Regions from separate parts of the Bacillus sp. Brlt_9 genome, predicted to be linked through region 1. Evidence: predicted binding sites of a transcription regulator. Region 1 holds the regulator's gene; each other region holds the start of a gene.
The links. The regulator LexA, encoded in region 1, represses DNA repair genes until DNA is damaged. The targets are predictions, from matches to a motif close to CGAACATATGTTCG.
Positions count from the first base shown of each region.

Region 2: a site for LexA is predicted at 2,961-2,974, ahead of ruvA (Holliday junction DNA helicase RuvA). Genes of this name have one in related genera too.
Region 3: a site for LexA is predicted at 3,310-3,323, ahead of addB (helicase-exonuclease AddAB subunit AddB). Genes of this name have one in related genera too.

Region 1 covers NZ_JAYJLO010000004.1:658,356-664,803, reverse strand. The annotation lists gene VF726_RS19875 (aminotransferase class I/II-fold pyridoxal phosphate-dependent enzyme) at 1-493, shown strand, start outside; gene glnR (transcriptional repressor GlnR) at 669-1,058, shown strand; gene glnA (type I glutamate--ammonia ligase) at 1,107-2,441, shown strand; gene VF726_RS19860 (PadR family transcriptional regulator) at 2,741-3,064, shown strand; gene VF726_RS19855 (DUF1700 domain-containing protein) at 3,057-3,599, shown strand; gene VF726_RS19850 (DUF4097 family beta strand repeat-containing protein) at 3,600-4,406, shown strand; gene lexA (transcriptional repressor LexA) at 4,494-5,114, opposite strand; gene VF726_RS19840 (YneB family resolvase-like protein) at 5,256-5,912, shown strand; gene VF726_RS19835 (DUF896 domain-containing protein) at 5,958-6,197, shown strand; gene VF726_RS19830 (bifunctional metallophosphatase/5'-nucleotidase) at 6,237-6,448, opposite strand, start outside.
Region 2 covers NZ_JAYJLO010000002.1:437,194-443,641, forward strand. The annotation lists gene VF726_RS08475 (YhcN/YlaJ family sporulation lipoprotein) at 1-462, shown strand, start outside; gene VF726_RS08480 (branched-chain amino acid ABC transporter substrate-binding protein) at 495-929, opposite strand; gene VF726_RS08485 (BofC C-terminal domain-containing protein) at 1,371-1,901, shown strand; gene VF726_RS08490 (iron-hydroxamate ABC transporter substrate-binding protein) at 1,912-2,856, opposite strand; gene ruvA (Holliday junction DNA helicase RuvA) at 3,045-3,662, shown strand; gene ruvB (Holliday junction branch migration DNA helicase RuvB) at 3,668-4,669, shown strand; gene VF726_RS08505 (DUF2905 domain-containing protein) at 4,666-4,866, shown strand; gene queA (tRNA preQ1(34) S-adenosylmethionine ribosyltransferase-isomerase QueA) at 4,886-5,938, shown strand; gene tgt (tRNA guanosine(34) transglycosylase Tgt) at 5,951-6,448, shown strand, end outside.
Region 3 covers NZ_JAYJLO010000001.1:22,536-28,983, reverse strand. The annotation lists gene addB (helicase-exonuclease AddAB subunit AddB) at 1-3,284, opposite strand, end outside; gene lepB (signal peptidase I) at 3,401-3,964, opposite strand; gene VF726_RS00130 (TVP38/TMEM64 family protein) at 4,021-4,614, opposite strand; gene VF726_RS00125 (competence protein ComK) at 4,949-5,530, opposite strand; gene VF726_RS00120 (hypothetical protein) at 5,816-6,001, shown strand; gene cspA (RNA chaperone/antiterminator CspA) at 6,121-6,324, opposite strand.

The sequences.
Region 1 (6,448 bases):
AACATCTCCAGGAATTGGAGCGGAAGCGGGAGCATCTTTATACAGTCTGCAAGAAATGTATCAAGGTTTCTTCTTAGCGCCGCATGTAGCGGGACAAGCGCTAAAAGGGGCGATTTTTACAGCTGCATTTTTAGAGAAGTTAGGAATGAATACTTCACCAGCATGGAATGCGCCGAGAACAGATTTAATTCAATCTGTTCAATTTGATGATAAAGATCGTATGATTGCATTCTGCCAAGCGATTCAATATGCATCTCCGATTAATTCTCACTTCACTCCATATGCCAACTATATGCCGGGATATGAAGATGATGTAATTATGGCTGCGGGAACGTTTATTCAAGGGGCAAGTATTGAATTGTCAGCCGATGGTCCGATTCGTCCGCCGTATGTTGCTTACGTGCAAGGTGGATTAACTTATTCACATGTGAAAATTGCGATTTGTTCTGCAATTGACGCATTAATTGAAAAAGAATTATTAACAATTTCTTAACGGGAAGCTGTCGATTTCGACAGCTTTTTTCGCATGAAAGTAATGATTTATTTCATTAGAAAAAAGAATGAAAAAATTTATAAAAAAATCATGTAAGAAAAGCTAACATATGTTGACATTAAACATAACATGGTATAAAATGAGAAGCAGTTAAGGCGAAGGAGGAACTGAAACAATGAAAGAAGATAGACGTTCTGCCCCGCTGTTTCCTATTGGTATTGTTATGGATTTAACACAATTGTCTGCACGTCAAATTCGCTACTATGAAGAGCATAATCTTGTTTCTCCAACCCGTACAAAGGGGAATCGCAGGTTATTTTCGTTTAACGATGTAGATAAGTTGTTAGAGATTAAAGATTTATTAGATCAAGGCTTGAATATGGCTGGTATTAAACAAGTGTTACTAATGAAAGAAAATCAAACAGAAGCAGTGAAAGTAAAAGAAGAAACGAAGGAAATTTCAAAAACTGAGCTTCGCAAAATACTTCGAGACGAACTACAACATACAGGTAGATTTAATCGAACTTCATTGCGACAAGGTGACATTTCAAGATTTTTTCACTAAAGATAACTGATTCTGAAGGTGTTTAGAGGGACTAAGGAGGAATTTATAATGGCTAGGTACACAAGAGAAGATATTTTCCGTTTGGCGAAAGAAGAGAATGTAAAGTATATCCGCTTACAATTTACGGACCTTTTAGGAGTAATTAAAAACGTAGAAATTCCAGTGAGCCAATTAACAAAAGCTCTTGATAACAAAATGATGTTTGATGGATCTTCTATTGAAGGTTTCGTACGTATTGAAGAATCTGATATGTACTTATATCCAGATTTAGATACTTGGGTAATTTTCCCTTGGACAGCTGAAAAAGGGAAAGTAGCTCGATTAATCTGTGATATTTACAATGCAGATGGTACTCCATTTGATGGTGATCCACGTAACAACTTAAAGCGTGTGTTAAAAGAAATGGAAGCATTAGGATTCTCAGATTTCAATCTTGGACCAGAGCCAGAATTCTTCCTATTTAAAGTAGATGAAAAAGGAAATCCAACATTAGAATTAAACGATAACGGTGGATACTTCGACCTTGCGCCGATGGATCTAGGGGAAAACTGTCGTCGTGATATCGTTCTTGAACTTGAAGAGATGGGATTTGAAATTGAAGCATCTCACCATGAGGTTGCTCCAGGGCAACACGAAATTGACTTTAAATATGCAAATGCAATTCGTTCATGTGATGACATTCAAACATTTAAACTTGTTGTAAAAACAATTGCTCGTAAACACGGTTTACACGCAACATTTATGCCGAAACCATTATACGGTGTGAACGGTTCAGGTATGCACTGTAACTTATCATTATTCAAAAATGGTGAGAACGTATTCTTCGATCAAAACGGTGACTTACAATTAAGTGATGATGCTCGTCATTTCATCGCAGGTATCTTAAAACACGCGCCAGCATTTACAGCGGTAGCAAACCCAACTGTAAACTCTTACAAGCGTTTAGTACCTGGATACGAAGCTCCTTGTTACGTAGCATGGTCTGCACAAAACCGTAGTCCATTAGTACGTATCCCTGCATCTCGTGGTATTAGTACACGCGTAGAAGTACGTAGTGTTGACCCAGCTGCAAACCCATATTTAGTAATGGCTACATTATTAGCAGCAGGTCTTGATGGAATTAAAAACAAATTAACTCCGCCAGCTGCAGTAGATCGTAACATCTATGTAATGACAAAAGAAGAGCGTGAAGAAGCAGGTATCGTTGATTTACCAGCAACATTAGCGCAAGCTTTAGTAACATTACAATCGAATGAAGTAGTATGCGGTGCACTAGGTGAGCATTTACTTGAGCACTTCATCGAAGCGAAAGAGATTGAGTGGGATATCTTTAGAACGCAAGTTCACCAATGGGAACGCGATCAATATATGTCTCTATACTAAGAGAGAGAAGCCTTGATACTACGGTATCAGGGCTTTTTTTATTTGTGGGCAAATGGTTTGTGAAATGAACTAGATGGGTGCCCGCAAAACAACCCGAAAAAAGTCATGTGGACTATTTAAAATGCGTGTTAGCTATGAATGAGAATGTGAAAGTTGAAGTATGGGTGTGGATGTATTTAATTCGAAAATTAAGTATTGAAAAATATAGTACCTTGCAATAAATAATACTAAGTGGTATATTATGGATATAACAGGTACCGTGTATTGAACAGTACTGAAGTGAGAAAGGGGGATTGACCTTGAACGTTCAGTTTAAAAAAGGCGTGTTAGAGCTGTGTGTGTTGGCACTTGTGAAACGTAAGGATTGTTACGGTTATGAACTTGTTCAGCAAATCTCAAATAAATTTTTAATATCGGAAGGGTCAGTGTATCCTTTATTACGTCGTTTAACGAAAGAAGGATATTTTCAAACATATTTGAAAGAATCTACGGAGGGGCCGCCTCGTAAATATTATCAACTAACGGAGCAAGGGGAAACGCAACTGAATTTGTTAGTAACAGAGTGGCGTGATTTTGCAAAAGGCGTACAAGAAATTATTGAAGGGGTGGAATGGGATGAGTAAAGAGCAGTTTCTTAAAGAATTATCAAATCATCTTAGAAAGTTACCGGAAGAAGAGAGGAAAGATATTTTATTTGATTATGAAGAGCATTTTCAGTTTGGGAAAGAAGAGGGGAAAACTGAATCGGAAATAATAAAGGGTCTTGGCTCGCCGAAAGTAATTGCGAAAGATTTACTTGCTTTGTATCGCTTTGATGAAATGAAAAAGGACCCATCTACTTCGAATATAACACGGGCTGTTATGGCAGCGATTGGACTTAGTTTGTTTAATTTCATTATTGTATTAGGCCCGTTAGTTGCAATTATCGCTTTTATATTCTCTTTTTGGGTCGGTGGGATTGCTAGTGTAGTGACACCATTTTTCGTTATTGTAAAAATATTTATGGGTACTTTTATATGGTTGGATTTATTCGTTAGTATAACGTTTGTTGGGATAGGTTTGTTGTTATGTATTGTTGCTTATTATAGTACGAAGTGGTTTAAAAGGTTATGTGTACGTTATGTAATATGGAACTTCAAAATGATAAAAGGGGAGTAGATGATGAAAAAAATATTGTTAGTAGCAATCACTTGTATCATTGTTGGAGTAATCGGGATTTCGCAAACATATGAAAAAGTAGTACAAAGTGCAGAAGAAGGAAACAGAGAAGATGTAATTAAAAACGAAACAATAAAAAATATAGAAGTGAAGTTAGATGCTGAGGATATTGTTGTTCAAAAATCTCCGGATTCTTCTTTTTATATTAAGCAAACAGGAGATGTACGTAAACAAGAGGTTCGTATTGCCGAAGATGGTGACACATTAAAAATTATTAGGGAAAGAGAAAAAGGTGATTCATTTGATTTTTCTTTTTACAATTTTAAGTTTCAAACACCTACAATGACTATACTTGTGCCTGAACGTTCTTACGAAGAGATAAAAGTAAATTCATCCGCTGGACAAATAGAAATAAGTGATGTGAAAAGTGATCATGTAAGTGTTGGGACACTCGCCGGAGAAGTAGATTTGAAACATGTCACAGCGAAAAGTGTGGAAGGATCTTCAAAAGCTGGTGAGGTAAACTTTAAAAAAGTAATAGGGAAAGTAACAGCGAAAACGGCTAGTGGAGAAGTGCATATTATGGATCATGATCCTAAATATGATGTAGAGGCAAGTTCAACCGCCGGGGATGTAGATATTACTTTATTAGAAAAACCACAAGATGCAGTTATAACTGGGAAAAGCTCTGCTGGTGAAGTAATGATTTTTAATGAAGAAAATAATAATATAACTATTGGCAATGGTAGTAAAAAGATTAGTGGTAAAACAGCTGCTGGCGATGTGACGATTGAAACTCGCTCGTAAGTAATAGAAAGTATGAAAATCTATCAAAATACAAAAAAGAAGATAATTACCGTATATAAATAAGGTAATTATCTTCTTTTATTATTATTAATGTAAATCACGATATACGCCAATTACTTTGCCGATAACTGACACTTGTTTTAAAATGATAGGCTCTAATGAAGAGTTTTCCGGTTGTAGACGGAAATGGTCTTTTTCCTTATAGAAACGTTTAACAGTTGCTTCGTTATCTTCTGTTAAAGCGACTACGATTTCACCATTATATGCAGACTGTTGTTGGCGAACAACAACTAAATCTCCATCTAAAATACCAGCTTCAATCATGCTATCTCCAGAAATACGTAACATAAACACTTGGTCTGCTCCAGCGACAATGCTAGCTGGAAGTGGGAAGTGGTCTTCTACACTTTCAACTGCTGTAATCGGTAATCCAGCAGTAACTTTTCCGACAATTGGAACTTGAATAACAGATTGTGTTTCTGCATCCATTCGATCGTCACCTAAAATTTCAATTGCTCGTGGTTTGGTTGGATCGCGTCGAATATATCCTTTTTCTTCTAGTCGTGATAAATGTCCGTGCACTGTAGAACTAGAAGCGAGGCCGACTGCTTGACCGATTTCACGTACGGAAGGTGGATATCCTTTTTCTTGTACTTTTAGCTTAATAAAGTCGAGAATGTCTTGCTGGCGTTTCGTTAACTTTTCCATGTTTTCTAACACCTCGTTTTCTTTCATTTTTCTTATTAATAAGTATAACATGCGAAAAAACATTCTACAAACATAAGTTCGAACAAACGGCGAATTTATGTTACACTGGAGGAAAATAATAGTGAGAAAGAGGGGTTCATAATGAATGCAATTATTTATGCGCGTGTGAGTACAACGAAAGAAGCGCAAGAAACGTCATTATTACGTCAAAAAGATGAATTATTGCATTTAGCTGAGCGCTATCAAATGAATGTTACTAAGGTGATTGAAGAGCAGGCGAGTGGCTATACAATTGAACGTAATGGCATATTAGAAGTGCTAGATACAATTCGAGATGAACAAATCGATGTGATACTCATACAAGATGAAACACGTCTTGGTAGAGGAAATGCAAAAATTGCATTAATGCATTGTTTACATAAAGAGGGAATAAAAGTATACACGCATACGCATAATGGAGAATTACAATTGTCGGATTCTGATTCGATGGTATTAGATATTATCGGTATTGTTGAAGAGTATCAAAGAAAGATTCATAACTTGAAAATTAAACGTGGTATGCAACGAGCCGTAGAAAAAGGCTATCGTCCAGAAAATAATTTAAAGAATCGTCATTTAAGTGTAGGACGAGAGAAGAAAGAAGTGCCAATTGAGGAAATTGTACGTTTGCGCAAGAGTGAACTTACTTTCGAAGAAATTGCAGCGACGCTTCGCGGCTTCGGGCATAACGTTTCAAAAGCAACGGTACATCGTAGATATGTAGAATATACAAAGCAATTGCTTGATAAAGAGGAGTAACTATTGTATGATAATAATCAGTTTTGATTAGAAGGGGGATTCGAGATGCTTAGTCACGAACTCGTTGAACGCATTAACTTCTTAGCGAAAAAAGCAAAAGCTGAAGGTTTAACTGAAGAAGAACAACGTGAGCGTCAATCGCTACGTGAACAATATTTAAAAGGATTTCGTCAAAATATGTTAAACGAACTTAAAGGAATTAAAGTCGTTAACGAACAAGGTACAGACGTTACGCCGGCGAAATTAAAAGCTTTAAAAAAGCAAGATAATGCAAAATTAAACTAAAAGATGGGCAAAGCCCATCTTTTTTATTTATTACATTCGTTAGTTAATAACTTTCCAATTGTTATTAACTGTTGCCTCTATCTTTTTATGTTTCAAAATATAATTAGCAATCAGTTCAGACATATCTGTTGGTATGTCTTTTATTACGGGCTTATTTTGGAACATAAAGAAGTTTCCTCCGCCGCTAGCGCGATAATTATTCATAACGACGTCATATTCTTCATCCATATTAAGAGGAATGCCTTTGCATT
Region 2 (6,448 bases), on a different contig from region 1:
ACATATAGAAATGGTCGTAACGGTACAGGATATAACAATTATTACCGTGATGTAAATTACAATGGCCAAATTGCTAATCCGCATCCAACACGTAATATTACAATGAACAATTCATACATTAACAATGATGGTAAAACAGCAGAAAGAATTACAAATCGTGTGAAACGTATGAATAACGTAGACCGTGTGTCTACAGTTGTATATGGAAACGATGTGGCGATTGCAGTGAAACCACGTAATCCAGTATCGAATGAAACAGCGCTTGCAAATGAAGTTCGTCAAGCTGTTGTAAATGAAGTTGGAAACAGAAATGTCTATGTTTCTGTAAGAAATGACATGTTTACTCGTGTCGACGCAATGAGTACACGACTACGTAACGGTACAGTTACAAACGATTTTAATCGTGACATAACAAATATGTTCCGAGACATTCGTTACGGTTTAACAGGTACTATGCGATAGTAAAATAAAAGAGGAAGGGCTGCCCTTCCTCTTTATTCATCGTCGTCTTGTAAACGACGTTTTTTAATAAAATAACTAACCGAATAAGAACCTAAAAAGCATAAGAAGAGAATACCACCTGTTAAAATAGCTTCAAAGATAGGTCTTTCTGGACTGAAAATAATATAAATAATAGCCATAACGATTCCTACAATAAGAGAACGTAAAACAATTTTGTAATAAGGAGTTAATTTTATTTCCTTTTCGCTTTCTTCTACATCGATAGAAACGCTTAACTGTAAATAACTAAGTACCATACTCGTAAGAATAAATAATAACCATAATGGAGATTTTGTAATTTGATCCGCTCCTTCAGTGAATCCGATATAGCCTAAAATGCCAATTATACCGAGTGATTGAAAAAGAAAAGCGATGCGTATGTTTTTTAATGTTTGTAGAATGAGACGTTCATCCTTTATTTTTTTCACAATATCCATCTCCTGTTTATTATGATTTCGTTGTTACATTAATTGTAACGTATATATTGCATTTATCAATTTATATTTTACGTATAATTCTTTTGGATGAAAGAGGAAGTAAAATATTTTTATAAACATGTTGCACTTATACGTTATTAATGTTATATTAGCAAAGCGATGAGCTAATTTACGTAAGACGAGAGATATGCTTAAGTGCTAAACACGCGAATGTGGTCGCCTGGTCTCTCGCCGTAAACGCATCAAGACGCCTGCTTTGCAGGCGTCTTTCATTTTATATAAAAACAAATGCTAATGCAGATAAAGATAAAACTTTATCTGCATTTTTTATTTTCAAGAGAATTATAATGTGGTTGTTTATATGGATAAAACCTCCATTTCCGGAAAAACTACTAATGAAAGTTTGATCTTGCCTAAAAGAGGTGAACGGAAATGAGATGGATACTGATTGCGATGCAAGCTTTCGTTATGATGTTTTGTTTCGTTTATGAAACGAACGTGAAGGCGGAAGGTCCAGTACCAGAAGTAACAGAAAAAGAGCCGGAAGTTACAATTTTATTAGAGCGAATGTATGTTGATGGAGAAGTAAGTGAGGAAATATTTACAGAAAAAGTGGCAGACTTAGAAAAGTTTTTACAGCAATATAAAGAATGGCAACTTGTTGATCGTGATGATGTACAAATTGTATTACAAAAGAAAGTTGATGATATTTCTCCGTTATTAAAGACGAGCGGTTATTTTGGCGTGTCAGAGGAAGGGATACTACAAATTTTTAAAGGTGTACCGAAAAGTGATAATGCGATTCATTCCTTCTTTCAAATTGATATGAAAAAGCTTGAGAGTTACGATCGTGCGAAATTGAAGCGTGGTATTCGTATTAAATCAAAAGAAGGTTTTGTGAAGACGATTGAAAAAATGAAACAATACGCTGTGCAAAATAAGAAAAAAAGCAGCTCATGGTGAGCTGCTTTTTTTACTTGTTTTTATCTAAAATTTGTTTTGCGATTTCATCGATTAGCATATCTTTTCCGATTGGATTGAAAGCTTTCGTATTGAAGATTTCATTGGATACTTCATATACATGATTGTTTTTCACAGCTTTATTGTCTTTCCAAACAGCACTGTTTTTGTAGTCTTCATAAACTTTATCAGCTTCGCCGCCAAAGTTTACAATAAACATTTGATCAGGTTGGAATGCAACAAGACCTTCTAGCGATACTTGCGCCATCGTTTGTTTTAAATCTGTACCTTTTGTTGCTGGAAGTTTTAAGTCATTAAAGATGATGTCACCGTATCCGAAGCTACCGTATACGCGGAAGTTTTGTGGTGTAACTGCGACAAACATAAAGTTCTCATCTTTTGTTTTTTCTTTAATTTTTTTAGATAAAGAGTCTGCTTTTTTATCGTAGTCTGCAATCCATTTGTCTGCTTTCTTTTCTTCGTCAAATAGTTTGCCTACTTCTTTAAACTTACCGCGCCAGTCTTCTAAGTTTGTTTCTAAAACAACTGTCGGTGCAACCTTTTCTAATTGGTCATAAATCTTTAATTGACGATTATTTAAAATAATTAAGTCTGGTTTTAAAGCAGTAACAGCTTCTAAATCAACTTTAGGTGCCCAGTACCAACCTACTGCTTTTACGCCATCTAATTTTTCTGTTAAGTGATTTTGGATTTTATCTTTATATGTGTTTGCTGTACCAACAGGTTTGTGTCCAAGAAGTAATAATTCTTCCGTTGATCCAGATAAGTCAACAATTCTCTTTGGATTTACTGGAATTGTCGCTTCCCCTTTAGCATGTTTTACAACTTTTGTTTTCGGTTGTTCTTTCGCTTTTGATTCTTCTTTTTGAGAAGAACAGCCAACGATAGAAAGAACAACTAGCATAATAGTACATAAAATAAATAGCTTCTGTTTCATCCTGATGTAACCCCTTTAATTAGTATTGATAATCATTATCGACCTCTGTATATTAAGGTGGTTCATGCTTTCTGTCAATGGAAAATAACAGAAGTTTCAAATGGAGAACATTTGTTGGGGTAGTCTCGCTTTTCTATCATTAAATATGTTAAAATGGAATACATGATTTAAGAGGGAGAGATCGTATTTTGTTTGAATATGTTACAGGTTACGTGGAGTATGTAGGACCGGAATATGTCGTAATTGATCATAATGGAATTGGTTATCAAATTTTCACACCGAATCCGTATGTATTTCAAAGAAGTAAGCAAGAAATCCGTGTTTATACATATCATTATGTGAGAGAAGATATTATGGCGCTTTACGGATTTAAAACACGTGAAGAGCGTTTATTATTTACAAAGTTGTTAGGTGTGTCTGGTATTGGACCAAAAGGCGCTCTTGCAATTTTAGCTTCTGGTCAAACAGGACAGGTCGTTCAAGCGATTGAACATGAAGATGAGAAGTTTTTAGTGAAATTCCCGGGCGTTGGAAAGAAAACAGCGCGCCAAATGATTTTAGATTTAAAAGGGAAATTAGCTGATGTCGTGCCAGATGCATTTGTTGATTTATTCTCAGACACAGAACGTTTTGATGAGAAGAAAGGTTCATCAGCTGAGCTTGATGAGGCGCTGGAAGCTCTGCGCGCACTTGGATACGCAGAAAGAGAAGTTTCTCGCGTTGTACCAGAGTTATTAAAAGAATCATTAACGACGGATCAATATATTAAAAAGGCACTTAGTCTTTTACTAAATGGTAAGAGGTGAGTATAATGGACGAACGTCTCCTTTCAGGGGAATCTGCATATGAAGATGCAGATTTAGAATATTCATTACGGCCACAGACGCTCCGTCAGTATATTGGCCAAGATAAAGCGAAACATAATTTAGAGGTGTTTATTGAAGCAGCGAAAATGCGTGAAGAAACGTTAGATCACGTGCTTTTATATGGACCACCAGGACTTGGTAAAACGACGCTTGCCAATATTATTGCCAATGAAATGGGCGTAAATGTTAGAACAACTTCAGGTCCAGCAATTGAAAGGCCAGGAGATTTAGCAGCCGTATTAACAGCGCTTCAGCCAGGGGATGTATTATTTATTGATGAGATTCATCGTTTGCATAGATCGATTGAAGAAGTACTATATCCTGCGATGGAAGATTTTTGCCTTGATATTGTAATTGGAAAAGGACCGTCAGCACGGTCTGTACGTTTAGATTTACCGCCATTTACATTAGTTGGAGCAACGACACGTGCGGGGGCATTATCAGCACCACTTCGTGACCGTTTCGGTGTACTTTCAAGATTAGAATATTACACAGTAGATCAGCTTTCTGAGATTGTTGAACGTACAGCAGAAGTATTTGAAGTTGAAATTGATTCGTTAGCCGCACTAGAAATTGCAAGACGTGCTCGTGGTACACCTCGTATTGCGAATCGTTTATTACGACGTGTACGTGATTTCGCACAAGTTCGTGGTAACGGAACAGTTACGATGGAAATTACACAAATGGCGTTAGAGCTACTGCAAGTAGATAAATTAGGCCTAGATCATATCGATCATAAATTATTGCTTGGTATTATTGAGAAATTCCGCGGTGGCCCAGTCGGGTTAGAAACGGTTTCGGCAACGATCGGAGAAGAATCTCATACGATTGAAGATGTGTATGAGCCGTATTTATTACAAATTGGCTTTTTGCAACGGACGCCAAGGGGCCGAATCGTAACGCCACTTGCATATGAGCATTTCGGAATGGAGATGCCAAAAGTATGACGGAGATGCCAAAGTTGCTTATTACAGCAGGTATCTTGCTCATCGTTGTTGGATTAGCTTGGAAGTTCATTGGAAGACTTCCAGGCGATATTTTTGTGAAAAAAGGAAACGTTACCTTTTATTTTCCTATCATTACATGTATTGTGTTAAGTATTGTATTATCTTTTATTATGTATATAATAAATCGATTTAAATAAGAAATAGGTGGATATAGCTATGGATATTAATCTGTTTGATTTTCATTTACCAGAAGAACTGATTGCACAAGTCCCATTAGAAGATCGTGAAACATCAAGATTAATGGTGTTAGACCGTGATACAGGTGACATTGAGCATAAACATTTTACGGACATTCTTTCTTACTTACATGAAGGGGATTGCTTAGTTTTAAATGAAACGAAAGTAATGCCTGCTCGTTTGCATGGTGTGAAAGAAGATACAGGCGCACACATTGAAGTGCTTCTTTTAAAACAAGAAGAAGGCGATAAGTGGGAAACGCTTGTTAAGCCAGCGAAACGTGTAAAAGAAGGAACTGTTATCTCTTTTGGCGAAGGGAAATTAAAAGCAACTTGCACAGGAACTGCAGATCAAGGTGGACGTCAGCTTGAATTTTCATATGACGGCATCTTCTATGAAATTTTAGATGAACTTGGAGAAATGCCACTTCCTCCATATATTAAAGAGACGCTAGAAGATCGCGATCGCTATCAAACAGTATATGCGAAAGAGGTCGGTTCAGCAGCAGCGCCGACTGCAGGACTTCACTTCACAGAAGAGTTACTAGAGAAGTTAAAACAAAAAGGCGTCGAGTTAGCTTTCATCACACTTCACGTAGGGCTTGGAACATTTAGACCAGTTTCTGCTGATACGATTGAAGAACACCATATGCACGCAGAATATTACCATATGTCTGAAGAGACAGCGGCATTATTAAACCGTGTGAAAGAGAATGGTGGACGTATTATTACGGTAGGTACGACTTCAACTCGTACGTTAGAAACAATTGCGACAGATCACGATGGCAAGCTTTGTGCTGCTTCTGGCTGGACAGACATTTTTATGTACCCAGGTTATGAATTTAAAGCAATTGATGGTTTGATTACAAACTTCCATTTACCGAAATCAACATTAATTATGCTTGTAAGTGCATTTGCAAACAGAGATAATGTACTTCATGCTTATAATGAAGCAGTAAAAGAAAAATATCGTTTCTTTAGCTTCGGTGATGCAATGTTCGTTGCATCTCACGCTAAGATGGGAAACAAATAAAAGGAGTAAATTATGACAGCAATTCGTTATGAATTTATTAAAACTTGTAAACAAACAGGTGCCCGTTTAGGACGTGTACATACGCCGCACGGTTCATTTGATACACCAACATTTATGCCAGTTGGTACACTTGCAACAGTTAAGACAATGTCACCAGAAGAATTAAAAGCAATGGATTCTGGCATTATTTTAAGTAATACGTATCATTTATGGTTACGTCCAGGTCACGAAATCATTCGTGAAGCAGGTGGTTTGCATAAATTTATGAACTGGGATCGTGCAATCTTAACGGACTCTGGTGGTTTCCAAGTATTCAGTTTAAGTGACTTCCGTCGTATTGAAGAGGAAGGCGTTCATTTCCGTAACCACTTAAATGGAGATAAATTATTCTTATCACCAGAAAAAGCGATGGAAATTCAAAATGCATTAGGTTCAGATATTATGATGGCATTTGATGAGTGTCCACCATTCCCGGCTACTTTTGAATATATGAAGAAATCTGTAGAACGT
Region 3 (6,448 bases), on a different contig from region 1:
ACGTTAAACTCTTGTTCACTTGCAACGCTTGAACGCGCACTAAAGCTACCGTCTTTTTTCAGACCAGCAGAAATAATATCTGAGCTTCCTGTTGAAAGTTTGTTATCCATTAAACGAACAACGTCAGCGTCTCCTAGTACGAGCCCTTTCATTTTGAATTTCTTTAAAATTTCTTTCTCAATTTCTGCTTCAGATGCGTCACCTTTCATCTCAACGATCGGGTTATGAATATGGAAGTACAGTACACCAGCCGGTGATGCCGTGCCACCTTTTTTCATCCACGTATGTGCATTTGAAGTAACAACATCTAAATACGTTAACATTTGAAGTGCTAATCCGTAATACACTTCCGTTAAATCTAACGCCTTTGAGCTTGATTTATAGTCAATAATACGGAGGAACGTCCCGTTTTCATCTTCTGCCTTATCAACACGATCAATACGGCCGACAACTTCCATCTTCACACCATTTGGTAATGAGAATTCCATTGGCGGAAGCGATCCTGTACCGCCCATACCGAATGGTACTTCTAAATCAACTGGTACGAAACCACTTGATTTCGCGTGCTCACGAAGAATGATTGACGTACGGAAAATGATTTGTTGTAGTTTTTGTTTTAAATAGAAATGACGATTTGAACTTAATAAAATTTGTCTTTGTAATAACGGTGCAATCTCTTCTATTACTACAGCCGAAAGATGCTCACACTCTTTTATTGATAAATCTGCCCAAGTACGGTTTTCACGTAATAGCCTGTCTGCAATTCTCTTCAGCGCTGCATGGAATAGTTCTCCAATATCTGGCGCATCAAGTTTGAAAATATCACGCTCTCTTAATGCTAAACCGTGCTGCGCGAAATGAGCGTACGCACAACGGTTAAATAATTCCATACGAGAGACGCTTCCTTTTATTTTGTCTCCGTATAAATCTCTACTTACAACTGTACTTAGCTTTTGCGCACGATTTCGGTAGAATAAGCTTGATAATACGCGGCTACTTTTTTGCTTCCATTCATCTGAAGTAACGTAGAAGTTATATACATCCCACCAAAAATCTAAATTCCCTTCAAATCCGTATCGCTTCCACGTTTGAAGTTGCTGCATAACGTAAGATAACGTTACTTCTGGCGTTGCTACGTATGAGATTTGTTCCGAACGGGATAAATCATTTACGTCATTCGTAATAAATGTATCTTTCACATCAGGGAACATTCTTTTTATTTTCTTAATAAAGCTAGAAGCAAGTAACGTCTTCCCTTCCTCATCTGCTAGCGGACAAGAAATGTATAATTTCTCAGTTGCTCTCGTTACCATTTGGTACATAACGAACTGTTCTTCTAATAAAGTTTGTCTCGTCGTTGGTGCGAGTTCAATACCTGCGGCGCTAAGAACATCTCTTTCCTCATCAGAAAGCATACCTTCATCCATCGGTGCTGCTGGAATCACACCTTCATTCACGCCAATGACAAATGTTGCTTTCACATTTGATAATCTTGAACGATCAATATTCGCAATTAACACTTGGTCTAATGACGGCGGAATGTTGGCGAATTGAAGCGCCTCAAGACCTGTAGACATAACGTCTGTGAACATAGAAAGTGACATTTTTTCTTCGCCAAGCATCTCTACGAACGTATCAAGAAGACTCATTACTTCTTCCCATACTTGTTCATGATCTGTCGCAAATAAGAAATCTCCACTCTCTTCTGCACGAATACGTAATGCTTCTAGTTTTTTCGGAACGTCAAGCTCTTCTAAAAATAAGTAAACAGCTTCGCACATTTGCATAACTGTTCCCGCACGCTTCAGTCTTTTTTGCATACGAATAACTGGCGTTCTTACAACGTCACGCAATCGATTTATTTTCTCTTCCATTTCACGTTCACTGTCTGTAATCATCCCGTCCGTATCGTCAAGAGAACGATAGCGGCGATACATCCACGGATCTTCAGAAGTCCATCTCTTCCCTTGTACACCGTACGCTAAACAGTAGTTTTCAAACTCATCCATCTCTTCACGCATCGTTTCTTTTCTTACGTCTAATGGATATAAAAGCTCTGTTTTCACGCAGCGAAACACTGCATCATAACGCCAATTCCCGCTAATAATCTCGAGTGCAGAACGAATACATTCTACTAGCGGATGATGTGACATCGGGCGTTTTTCATCGATGAAATGCGGGATATTATAATCTGTAAATAGCGTTCGCATTACATCGTAATAACTTTCCCCGTTACGAAGAAGAACCGCGATATCTCGGTAACGATAGTCTTCATCTGCCACAAGTCTACGAATTTCACGCGCAACGCCTTCTACTTCAGCTCGTAAATTCGCTGCTGTACGAATCGTTACACTTGTTTCTCCGTGAAACTTTTCATTTGGACGAGCTTCGTAATGCGTTTCTAAATGCGCTAATGATTGCGAATGAAAACGCGGTTGTTCCATAAGTGGAATCGTTTTTTCAATTTCTATCTTCTCTTCACGTGCTACTTGTTTTATTTTTTCATACGTTAACGTCGTTTCATAAAATAAATCTAGTTCATTTACTGGCTGCGCTAACGTTTTTTCATCTAGTGTTAACGTAATTGTAACTCTCGCGCCGCAAATCATAAGCTGTCTTACAATTTCTAGCTCTTGCGGTGAAAACGAATGGAAGCCATCTATATAAATTTCAGCTCCCTTTACATATTCAGACTGTGGAAGCTTTTCGACTAGTAATTGCAAATAGTCTTCTGAATCTAAATACTTTCCGATTAAAGCACGTTCAAAATCATCATATAGTAGTTGTAAATCATACACTTTATTCGCTAATAGCTTTTGCTCGGCACTGCTACTATGTGCATCTAATTGTTGCCACATTTCATATACGTTAGATGGCGTCACATTGTAACGTTTAAACTCCGCAATCATACTACCAAGATGTTCAAAAAAACCGTTTTGCTCCGCTGCTTTTTGGAACACTGATAATCCATCTTTACGAGACTCTACAATTTTACGAAGTAACATATGTACGCCCGCTTCATCAATGTGAAGGCGACTCGCTCCGCCAACTTCTTGCAGTACCTTCCACGCTAATCGTGAAAAACTAAAAACTTGTGCCCGAATAGAACCTCTAACATCCTCACTACCAATTAACGCCTGCTGCGTTTGGAATGTCATCTGTTCTGGCACAAGATATAATATTGTTTCCCCTCTTGGACGTTGCTTTAACTCTTCTTGCACTTCGTGTAAACAAAGTGTACTTTTTCCACTTCCCGCTCTACCAATCACAAATCGAAGTGACATGTAACCCCACCTTTCACTTACATAACGAACGTTAGTTTGCTACTATAATTGTATTATAGGACACGAAAAAAGACAAACGGAGTAGTTTGTCTTTTTCTATACTTCTACCTATTATATCAACCTTTTGAAAAATTCGTTTGCACCTCTTGAATTGGCCAATATCGTAAATCAACTTTACCGACAACTGTATCAGCTTTTACAAATCCAAAGTGTCTACTATCCCAGCTCCCCAGGCGGTTATCGCCCACTACAAAAATATATCCAGGTGGCACCGATTTTTCTTTCGTTAACTCTTCTAGTTTAAAATCACCTGTTAGTTGTCGTCCATTTATCTCTTTCTTATACGTTTCTAAATAAGGTTCATCCACGAATTGTCCGTTTATATATAATTTATCATGCTTATATTCAATTTGATCTCCGGGTAAACCGATAATTCGTTTTACGTAGTCCTCTTTTTTATTCGCATGAAACACAACAACATCAAACCTGTTCAAGTCCCCCACTTGATAACTCACCTTATTTACAACGAGCATATTGCCATCTTGCAATGTCGGCATCATTGACTTCCCCTCTACAACGTACGTCGAAAAGAAAAACGTTCGAAAAAATACAGCTAATAATACACCAATTAAAATTGTTCGTATCCACTCTATGCCTTCTTTTTTCAAAGTTTTCTTCATTCGCTTCTCCCCTTATCCTTTAATAATGAAGCCTGCAATTGCAAAGAAGACTATTCTTAATGTAGTTCTAACTTTACTTCAATTTTCTTACCGACATACCATAAAATAAAAATACCAATTGCTACAATAACTGATTTCACCGGATTATGAATAAATGACATTAAATCATGGCCGATATACGTTAAAATAAAAATCATCACAAGCTTTCCGAACGCAAGCGCAAGGCCAAACTGTTTTACACTAATGCGTGATAGACCCGCGACAACATTTATAAGCGCAGACGGTGTAAACGGAAAACAAAATATGACGAAAATCGGCGCGAAACCTTTTCTTTCAATCCATCCCATAGCCTTTCGCACTCTCTCATGCTTATTTACAAAAGAAAAAAAACGACTTCGGCCAAAATGGCGGATAATGAAAAAGACAAGTAAGGCACCCATTACTGATCCAAGCCAAGAATAAAGAAAGCCGAGCCAAAATCCAAATGCAACAGCATTCGCCAATACAAATACGATGAGTGGCAATGCCGGTATCAACGCTTCTATCATCGGTAAACCAATACCAAGCAGTGGTCCGAAAGCTTTATAACTTTCAACAATATGATCCATATTTTCTGGTGAAAAATACTCTTTGATTGTCTGAAAATCCATTCTACACTTTACCCCTTTACTCTAAGTACTACCTCTACTGTATCATTGCCTATATGAAAGAGGAAATGGTAGATACGACATATGGAGATGTAATTATTAAGTTTCCATATCTTTCATGAGAATTCCTTCATTATTATGCTATGATAATCTATCAATATTCGACAGGATATGAAGTTAATTTAGACAACGTACCCAGATTATCAATCAATGGTTATTATAAAAAAGAAGAAAATACAGAAATTTATATTTTGAATTTTTAGAATTTTTTACGAAGCTTACAGCGTGATGGTATATAATAAAATCAAAAAGGATGAGTTCCCCCATCCTTTTCCTCTCAAACATCCTCTTCTTTAACAAAATACACTTTCTCATAAGCTGGTCTTAATGTCGATTCATCCCTTTGATCAATCTCTTTAAAACAAGGGTTCCCTTGTTTTTTTCTACGATCTTCATATTCAGTACGCAATTTTGCTGTACGATTTTGTTGATTTTCAAAACTACTTTTTGATATTTCTAATTTCACAGCAAAGCCATTTATAAATCTAACAATGACATTTCCATCTTTTAACTCTTTATTACTTTCAATATAAAAATGAGATAACCAAGCGCACTCTTTTCTAGAGTATGAATAAGTAGGAAAAAAATAAAGTTGATCTGTCGGACTAATCGCAATCGGTGCTTTATGTGTAATATGAGTTAATTCTTTCGTTCCTTCTTTTCTACCTAAGAAACTAGAGCCATGCTTGCGGCAACTTCTCTCTATAATATCTAGAGGCTTTTGAAATACGAAAAAAGAATCTTCCATCTCAACAACTCGTGTAACAATTTTCTTCTCACTTAGAATAACTGGAAGTAAGGCCATTGTATTTTTATTTACCACATAGTTTTCGACATAGCGTTCTACTTTACTTTCCATATTCTACTGTCTCTCCTTTTTCCATTTATATTAGCAGCTGCATATATAATTTTAGCATCTATGAAAAGGAAACGGTTTACAAATTCCGCTTTTTTACAATACTTTATCATTTGTCAAATATCTTTTAAATTATAAAATAAACATATAATAATTATAAGATAAAAGACCTATACAAAATGTATTTATACTACCTATAAATATTTACAACTACTTCCTCATTTTGCATCATTACGACAATTAACTTTGCTATAATTAAAATAAAAATCCAATATATGGAGGTCCACTATGGAAGAAAAAGAAATGCAACCAACGATTCAAATGAAAAATAGTAGCATTGTAATCGTAAAAAACTCAGCTAGCATTATATTCGGACTATTTTTCATTCTACTATTCTTCGCAAAGCCTCTTCGTAAATCGAAATGCTCTGAATGTAAGAAACGGGAGAAGAAACAAGTTGAAAAAGAAGAGTAAAAGGCCTTCCAATTTCGGAAAGCCTTTTACTCTTCTTCATTTTGTATACTTTTCCATCGTATATTACAACAAAAAAAGGATGGCAGCTGCCATCCTTTTTTTCATAATAAACTATAAAATTATAGTTTGATTACGTTTTTAGCTTGAGGTCCACGGTTACCTTCTTCGATTTCGAAGCTAACTTTTTGACCTTCTTCTAAAGATTTGAAACCTTCAGTTTCGATTGCAGAGAAATGTACGAATACATCGTTTTCGCCTGGAACTTCGATGAAACCGAAGCCTTTTTCGTTGTTAAACCATTTTACTTGTCCTGTTACTGCCATGATTATTTCCTCCTAAGAAAATACAAATTTTTAATTTTTTAGTCTTCCTGTCTAAAAAAAGAATCCACACATTATCAAATACGAAACATAAACTAGTTCTCACATACTTTTTCTCGTTCGTTTT